Regions from separate parts of the Mesorhizobium sp. LNHC229A00 genome, predicted to be linked through region 1. Evidence: predicted binding sites of a transcription regulator. Region 1 holds the regulator's gene; the other holds the start of a gene.

Evidence for each region. Region 1 encodes LexA, which represses DNA repair genes until DNA is damaged. Its sites were predicted from a motif close to TGTTCNNNNTGTGTTCNG; they were not measured.
Region 2: a site for LexA is predicted at 1,955-1,972, ahead of X742_RS156560 (YifB family Mg chelatase-like AAA ATPase). Genes of this name have one in related genera too.

Annotation. Positions count from the first base shown of each region.
Region 1 covers NZ_AYWQ01000012.1:200,098-204,524, forward strand. The annotation lists gene X742_RS147745 (ABC transporter substrate-binding protein) at 1-132, opposite strand, end outside; gene X742_RS147740 (GntR family transcriptional regulator) at 282-1,052, shown strand; gene lexA (transcriptional repressor LexA) at 1,460-2,203, shown strand; partial or broken gene X742_RS01000000170410 (ComEC/Rec2 family competence protein) at 2,197-4,427, opposite strand, start outside.
Region 2 covers NZ_AYWQ01000006.1:154,828-159,254, reverse strand. The annotation lists gene gshB (glutathione synthase) at 1-937, shown strand, start outside; gene X742_RS156555 (class I SAM-dependent methyltransferase) at 1,315-1,923, shown strand; gene X742_RS156560 (YifB family Mg chelatase-like AAA ATPase) at 2,063-3,595, shown strand; gene X742_RS156565 (class I SAM-dependent methyltransferase) at 3,677-4,297, opposite strand.

The DNA of each region.
Region 1 (4,427 bases):
GTTCAATTGCGGATGCTCGCCGAAATTGGCAATGCCGATACGGATCTGATCGGCCGCGGCACTGCCGGCGCTGACCATCAATGCGCCTGCCAGGGCCAAACCCGACAACCAAGCGGATTTCGACTTTAACATCATTTCCTCCCAGATTTGATCAGGGCCGCTTGGAAACGCGGCTGCTCCGCGATCATGGTCAGTCCGCCGGTCTGTGTCAAACATTATATATAATTGTGGTAGTAACCCAGTATCATATATACTTTTAGCCAGACGACGGATTGATCACGATGCGGGATGAGACGAGTTCCACAAAAACGGAAGCCGCCTATCAGCTGTTGCGGCGCGACATCCTGACCACGCGCCTCATGCCCGGCGCCCCGCTCAAACTGAGTGCGCTGCGCGGCACATATGGCGTCGGTTGGACACCGTTGCGCGAAGCCCTGTCGCGGCTCGAGGCCGAACGCTTGGTCACCGCCATCAGCAATCGTGGTTTTGCCGTGGCTCCGGTGTCGCGGGCCGAGCTGGAGGATCTGGCACGCGCCAGGATGGTGGTCGAGATACCCCTGTTCCTCGAATCGATGGAAAAAGGCGGCAGGGAGTGGGAGGATGCCGTAGTCACTGCCCACTACCGGCTCTCGCGTTGCAAGACGGCGGTCGACGATCCCTCCGACACGGCCGTCGACAGATGGGATGAGAACCACGAGGCTTTCCATGCGGCGCTGCTGAGCGCCGCCACATGCGACTGGCTGTTGCGGTTCCGCTCGACAATCTCGGATCAGTTGCGCCGGCATCATCGCTTTCTTGGTCTGGCGCCGACATTGCGGGCCGCGGCCGGCCTCAAGGACGGCTATGAACAGGCAATGGAGGCGTTGTGCGAAGCGATCGCGATCGAACACCATACTGCGATCATGGAAGCGGCACTCGATCGTGACGTCGAACGGGCCAAGGCGTTGATGACGGCGCATATCGGCTACACACTGCACGTCTATGTTCATAGCGAAGACAGCGGCGCGACCAGATACGCCGCCCGCGCCGGCAGCTTGAAGGGGTCGGGATAACTTCAGCGCTTCCGCGACGCCTATTCGCACGCGCTGGCCGGAGTGCGCCGAACGCCCGGGTCCATGGCCGCCCGGAGCTACCAATGGTTGGCATTTTGGTTTCGTTTCGTTCCGCGAATAATGAATCCATGAAATATACGGTACCCCTGGGAAGAAGCCTTCCAGATGGCTGATGCCAGCTCCATCGGCGGATAGGCCACAGGCCATTAACCAAACGATTTCAATGTGCCTGCCGATCGCGGAAAGGACCAGTTGCTGACGCCGTTGGGGGCAAAAAACTTCAGACCCCTTAACAAATTCATTAAACTTTAAACGGTTGCAGAACACAACTGGAACAGATAGTGTTTGTTCTGGGTTTGTTTTTTCGATTCTGGTTCAACCTTTCGTTCAATGTCTTGGGGGCCGCCATGCTGACACGCAAGCAACATGAACTGTTGATGTTCATCCACGAACGGCTCAAGGAAAGCGGGATACCGCCTTCCTTCGACGAGATGAAGGAAGCACTCGATCTTGCCTCCAAGTCGGGGATCCATCGCCTGATCACGGCGCTGGAGGAGCGCGGCTTCATTCGCCGGCTACCCAATCGGGCGCGCGCGCTGGAAGTGCTTCGGCTGCCGGACTCGATCGCGCCGGGCCTCAATGCGGCAAAGAAGTTCTCGCCAAGTGTCATCCAAGGCAGCCTTGGCCAAGGCAGTCTCGGACGCCAGATCAGGCCGGCCGCTGCGCCTTCGCGCCTGCCCGCGGCCGGCAACGACGACGATGCGGTTTCAGCCGTGTCCATCCCGGTCATGGGCCGTATCGCCGCCGGTGTGCCGATCGATGCAATCCAGCATCAGACGCATTCGATCTCGGTGCCGCCGGACATGATCATGGGCGGCGAGCATTATGCGCTGGAGGTCAAGGGCGACTCGATGATCGAGGCTGGTATCTTCGATGGGGACACGGTCATTATCCGCAATGCCGACACGGCAAGCCCGGGCGAAATTATCGTGGCACTGGTCGACGAGGAGGAAGCGACGCTGAAGCGGTTCCGCCGCAAAGGCGCTTCGATCGCGCTTGAGGCTGCCAATCCAGCCTACGAAACACGCATTTTCGGGCCGGACAGGGTCAAGGTACAAGGCAAGCTGGTCGGGTTGATCAGGCGCTACTGAGCCGGCTTTCCATCGGGCTTGTCGGGTTTTTTGTACGGCGGCAGCCCCCTCGCCTCGCGTGAGAATTTTCGCTGTTCGTGCCAGGGTCGGTATGGTCCGTCGACGGCGAATTCGATCCCGGCCCGGGTCGTGGCCGACTGGGGATTGAAGAAGACGGCAGCGCTTCCCTTGCGGGCGAGCTGCCGTTTGGTGACGACGAGAACCAGCGGATTGTGGCAGGTGTCATAGGCGGTCGCGTCGTTCACGATGATCAGGTCAGCGAAAGCGCAGGCTTTCCAGGTGGTCTTGCGGTCCTCGACATAAGCAATGATCGCGCCGGAAGGGTGCCTGGCAAGGCACAGGCCTTCGCGGCAGTAGAAGGGCGATCCCGGCGGCAGGTCGGCGGGACTGGCAACGTCGAATTGCCCGTCTGTCTTGTCGAACATTTCCGGTTTGACGATTGTTTCGGAGATCAGAGCGCGCTTCCAGTTGTCGGTTGCGAATTCGTTCGGACGTTCCCGGTTGACGGCCAGTTCGCCATTGCCGATCGGCAGCGCTACCAGCCGCGCATCTTCCGAGATCAGCACATCGGGCGCGCGCGTGTGCGACACAGTCAACAGGCCGGCGAGCGCGAATGGCAGCGCCGCGAGCCGCAGCCAGGTCGTCGCCATCGTCGCGATAACCAGCGCGACGGTGACCAGCAGCACGGATTGCTGCGAAATCAGCCCGACTCCGTCGACCGGAGAGCGCTCCGATATCCACGCCGACACGGCGATCATCGCCGTCAGGCCCTTGCCCATGAGGTAGAGAGCCGGCCAATCCAGTCCGAATGGCATCAGCAGCGCGCTAGCGACGGCCAGGAACATCACGACCGACACGATCGGCATCACGGCCAGATTGGCGAACAGGCTGAGGGGCGATACCCGCTGGAAATGCCAGATGGCAAACAGTGCCGTGGCGCTGCCGGCGATAATCGACGTCATGGCCAATCCACCTGTCGCCAGCAGGAATTTTCGCGTCAGGAGCCCGGGCAGGATCGCTTTGGCGGCGGTGGCCTGGTCTTTCCCGCACGGTGATCGGCCCAGCCGGCATAAGCGCCAACCAGGGCCGCGGTCGCGGCGAACGACATCTGAAAGCTTGGGCCGACGACCTCGTGCGGCGAGACCAGGATGACGGCGATCGCCGAGATCGCCAGATTGCGCATGGTCAGCGCAGCGCGATCGAAGAAGACGGCAATCAGCATCACCGCCAACATGATGAAGCTGCGTTCGGCCGCAACGACGACACCGGAAATCATGAGATAGGCGGCGATCGAGAACAGTGCGGCGGCGGCGGCGTATTTCTTCACCGGCCGGCGCGCGGAAAAGTCTGGTAACAGTGCGAAGGCACCACGCAGCAGACCCATGATGGTGCCGGCCACAAGCGCCATATGCAGTCCCGAAATAGAGATGATGTGATAGATGCCGGTACGCCGCATCGCTTCATTGATTTCATCGGGTATGCCGGCGCGCACGCCGACGATCAGCGCCGCCGCGATCTCGCCTTCAGCGCCGCCGACGCTGCCCCTGATGTGGTCGGCGATGGCTTCGCGGGCATTTTCAATGCCTGAGAAAAGGCGAGCCGATAGCGGCATCTCACCGTCAGCGGGGGAAACAACCGTCGGATTGCCGAGGAAGAAGCCGCTGCCGCCGATGCCGGCGAAATAACTGTCGAAAGAGAAGTCGTAACTGTCCGGCCGGACCGGGCCGGTCGGCGGCAACAGTTTGGCGTAGCCTGTGATGAGCGAGCCGGCGGTCATTCCCGGCGGTATCTTGCGTGCGGAAAGCCGGACCCTTTCCGGCGCATAGCGCAGTTTCGGCCGCGCGGTCGAAATCACGTCCATGGTCAGCCGGATGCGGCCGCTCTCCATCTCTTCGAGCGAGACCACGCGGCCGGTCAATTGCGTGGAGATTTCCGAACCCAGCATACGGGTTCCGGCTCGCCATGTTTCGACCTTCGCCGCGAGTAAGCCCAGCGCGCACAACAGCACTGCCATGAAACACAGATGGGTTTTCGACCACGAACGCGAGACGAAGGCACAGACCGCCATCAGCACCACGACCGCGACGGGCTTTGCAAAGTCGGGCTCGGACGCCAGCGAGAAATAGGCGATCGCCCCAACGGTCAGACAGACCGGCACCAGCAGGAACGCGATGCCCCGGTCGAGTTCGAGCTCCGCCGCCTTGGCCACGCCATGGCGCAGGCG
Region 2 (4,427 bases), on a different contig from region 1:
GTTGAAAATCGCCGTCCAGATGGACCATGTCTCCACCGTGTCGATCGCCGGCGACACCTCGTTCGCCCTGTCGCTGGAGGCGCAGCGGCGCGGCCATCAGCTGTTCCACTACACGCCCGACCGGCTGTCGATGCGCGACGGCAAGGTGTTTGCCCGCGTCGAGGAGATGACGGTGCGCGACGAAAAGGGCAGCCACTATTCGCTGGGCGAAAAGGTGCGCACCGACTTGTCCGAAATGGACGTCGTCCTGCTGCGCCAGGACCCACCCTTCGACATGAACTACATCACCACGACCCACATCCTCGAGCGCATCCATCCAAAGACGCTGGTCGTCAACGACCCGGCCTGGGTGCGTAACAGCCCGGAAAAGATTTTCGTCACCGAGTTCCCGGACCTGATGCCGGATACGCTGATCACCAAGGATCCGCTCGAAGTCGCCGCCTTCCGCAAGGAGTTCGGCGACCTCATCGTCAAGCCGCTCTACGGGAATGGCGGCGCCGGCATCTTCCATATGCTGGAAGCCGACCGCAATCTCGCCTCGCTGCTCGAAATGTTCGGCCAGATGTTTCGCGAGCCCTATATCGTGCAGCGTTACCTGAAGGACGTGCGCAAGGGCGACAAACGCATCATTCTGATCGACGGCGAGCCGGTCGGCGCCATCAACAGGGTGCCGGCCGAGCACGATTCCCGCTCCAACATGCATGTCGGCGGCCGCGCCGAAAAGACCGAGTTGACGACACGCGAGCGAGAGATCTGTGCCCGCATCGGGCCGTCGCTGAAAGAGCGCGGCTTCATCCTGGTCGGCATCGACGTCATCGGCGACTACATGACCGAGATCAACGTCACCTCGCCGACCGGCGTGCGCGAGGTCAAGCGCTTCGGCGGCGCCGACATCGCCAGCCTGTTCTGGGATTGCGTGGAGGAAAAGCGGCAGTAGGCGCAAGCCTCTTTCACAGATCCTAATGAGGCAGCCGGTTGAGTATGGCAACGGCCAACGCTATCAGGCTGACAACCGTGCTGATGGCTGCGCCAATATCCAAAAAAAGCGGCGACGCCAAACGTCACCGCACATCCCTCGCCGTGACACCGGTCTAACGAAACGAAGAGCTAGATACCGAGCCCGACGATGAATGGCGGCACAACCGCCATTCCGCGATCATGCTTCGCGGCCCTGTTTTCCGTTTTCATTTTGTATTAACCATGTTCCGCTTTTGCAACCGGACGCCACCCGGCTGCAACCGGCGCAAACTGCCAGTTCGCGTGATGTTCTCGATTTGACCAAATCCGTCAGACACACACCGATGGGAGAACACGATGAAGATACCGGCAGAGGTTCTGGCCCAAAGCCGTCGGACGATAGAGTCGTATGAGGACTATGCGGTCCATTATGACGAGATCGTTGGGCATGTTCCTCACCCGAACGACAGGGCCGCGCTCGAGCGCGCCGCCGCGATCGCCGGAGCGGGCGGCCGCATCCTGGAAATCGGATCCGGCCCGGGCCGCGACGCGGACTTCCTGGAGGGCCTTGGGGTCGAGGTCCGGCGAACCGACGCCACGCGGCGCTTTCTCGAACTGCAGGCCGCGCGCGGCAAGGCAGGCGAACTCCTCGACGTGATCACCGACGAGCTTGGCGGTCCCTACGACGCGGTGGTGGCGCTCGCCGTGCTGATCCATGTGCCTCGCGACCAGATCGACCATGTTCTGGAGAAGATTGCGCGTTCGTCGCGCCAAGGCGGTGCCTTCGTCGTCTCGATGCGAGATGGTGACGGCGAAACGGGTGGCAAGTACCATACCGTCGACTGGCGTAGGGACGCCTTCGCGGCGCGCATCGAGGCCGCCTGCATGGAGCTTCTCAGCCACAGCTTCCGCATCGGTAGAAATGAGCAGGGCTGGAACACCTTCTTGGCGATGAGGCCGTCATGATCGGGCGCGAGCCATGCGTCTACTCTACTTTTGTTCCTGTAATGTTCTTGCCTTGGCCTGAAATCCGTGGTTGTCTTGCGTTGACGTCACTCGCGGCCCGTTCACAAGGGCAAGGGCGAGCCGGCATCGGGGGCAGACAATGGTGGCGCGGGTTCGTACGGTCGCTTTCCAGGGCATCGAGGCGGTGCCGGTCGATGTGCAGGTGATGATCGCGCCCGGCAAGGTCAACATGCATATCGTCGGCCTGCCAGACAAGGCGGTGGCGGAAAGCCGCGAGCGGGTGCAGGCGGCATTGCATGCGTCGGGCCTGTCGATGCCGTCGAAGAAGGTGACCGTCAACCTGGCGCCTGCCGATCTGCCGAAGGAAGGCAGCCACTACGATCTGCCGATCGCTCTCGGCTTGATGGCGGCCCTTGGCGCTATTCCGGGCGACATGCTGGCTGGCTATGTCGTGCTGGGCGAACTATCGCTCGACGGTACGATCACCGCCGTTGCCGGTGCCTTGCCGGCGGCAATCGGCGCCAATGGCGAAGGCAAAGGGCTGATCTGCCCCTTCGCTTGCGGGCCGGAAGCAGCCTGGGCAGGGCGGGAATTCGACATTCTCGCGCCGCGCAGCCTGATTGCGATCGCCAATCATTTCCGCGGCACGCAGGTGCTGTCGCGCCCGGAGGCCGGCATCCGCGCGGCGGCACGCGACCTGCCCGACCTTGCCGACATCAAGGGCCAGGAGACAGCGAAGCGGGCTCTGGAAGTGGCGGCCGGCGGCGGGCACAATCTGCTCATGATCGGTCCGCCAGGCTCAGGCAAATCGATGCTGGCGCAGCGCCTGCCGTCGATCCTGCCGCCGCTGGCGCCGAAGGAACTGCTCGAAGTCTCGATGATCGCCTCGGTGGCCGGCGAACTCGGCGAAGGCAAGCTGACCGACCGGCGGCCGTTCCGCGCCCCGCACCATTCGGCCTCGATGGCGGCGATGGTGGGCGGCGGCCTGCGCGCGCGGCCGGGCGAGGTGTCGCTTGCCCATCACGGCGTGCTGTTCCTCGACGAGTTTCCCGAATTCACGCCGCAGACGCTCGATGCGCTGCGCCAGCCGCTTGAAACCGGCGACTGCATGATCGCACGGGCCAACCATCGCGTCACCTATCCGGCCCGCATCCAGCTAGTGGCGGCAATGAACCCGTGCCGCTGCGGCATGGCCGGCGAACCGGGTTATCGCTGCCTGCGCGGCGACCGTTGCCGCACCGATTACCAGGCGCGTATTTCAGGTCCGCTGCTCGACCGCATCGATCTCAGGATCGAAGTGCCGGCGGTCTCGGCCAGCGACCTGATCCGGCCCGACCGGGCGGAAAAGAGCGCCGACGTGGCGCTGCGGGTGGCGCGTGCCCGCACCATTCAGCGTGAGCGTTTCGAGCGGCTCGGCGTCAACAGCGCCACCACCAACGCGCATTGTTCTCCAGCCGTCATCGAAACGATCGCCATGCCGGACGCCGCCGGCCTGTCGCTGCTCAAGGATGCCAGCGAAAAACTCGCCTTTTCGGCGCGGGCCTACCACCGGGTGCTCAAAGTGGCGCGCACGCTCGCCGATCTCGACGCCAGCGAAGCTGTCGGCCGCATCCATCTGGCCGAAGCAATTTCCTATCGCATGAGTTCGGAGCGCGTGGCGCAGGCGGCGTAGGGCCTGCCCGCGGCAGCACACGCATGCACCCCACCTTCACGGCGCCCGTCAATGAAGCTGTCAACAGCCGGTCCGCCTTGCCTATCGCAAGGTCGAGATGAAATGCAGGCGACGGTCGAAAAACACGCTGGCCGGGAACGGATAGAGCGACAGCTTCTCACGCCAGGTGCGGGGTGTGATACCCGCGGCGGCAAAAACGGCGTCCCACTCCGCCTTGGAGAGATAGTTGTAAGGCAGGCGGACATTGTGCCCCTTGTTGCCCACCCAATCCATGAAACGAAGCGTCTGGTAGGCCGCGAAGCCTTCGCGCAGGTGATCCTTGATGACAACGCCCTTGCGCGCCACGCGGGCCGCCTCGCGCACGAGATGGCCCGGGTGGTCGGCATGATGCAGTACATCGACGATCGTCACCCAGTCATAGGAGCCATTCGCGGCGGGAATGGTGCCGCCATCGAACAGTTCGACCGGGATATGGGTTTGCGGCCTGATCAGCACGTCAATGCCGCGAAACGTCAGCCCCGGCTTTTTTTCCATGATCGCCTTGGCGATGGAGCCGTCGCCGCAGCCAAGATCGAGAACGGTGCCGGCCGGGCCCAGTTCGTCGGCCAGCCGCTGACACAGGATGCGCACGCGGCGCTGGAAAACCGCCCGGTCATGGACGGAATTCAACAGTTTCTTTTCGATCGCCATCGTGTTGGCCATGCCAATGCTCCGCAGCCTTCCAGCCAACACTAGCTGAAAAAAGCAAAGGAACCGTATCCAGCCATAAGAGCCTGCCGCCTTCGGCACGACATTGCCGCTGGGCTGACGCCGCCGTCTTCGCCGACGCGGA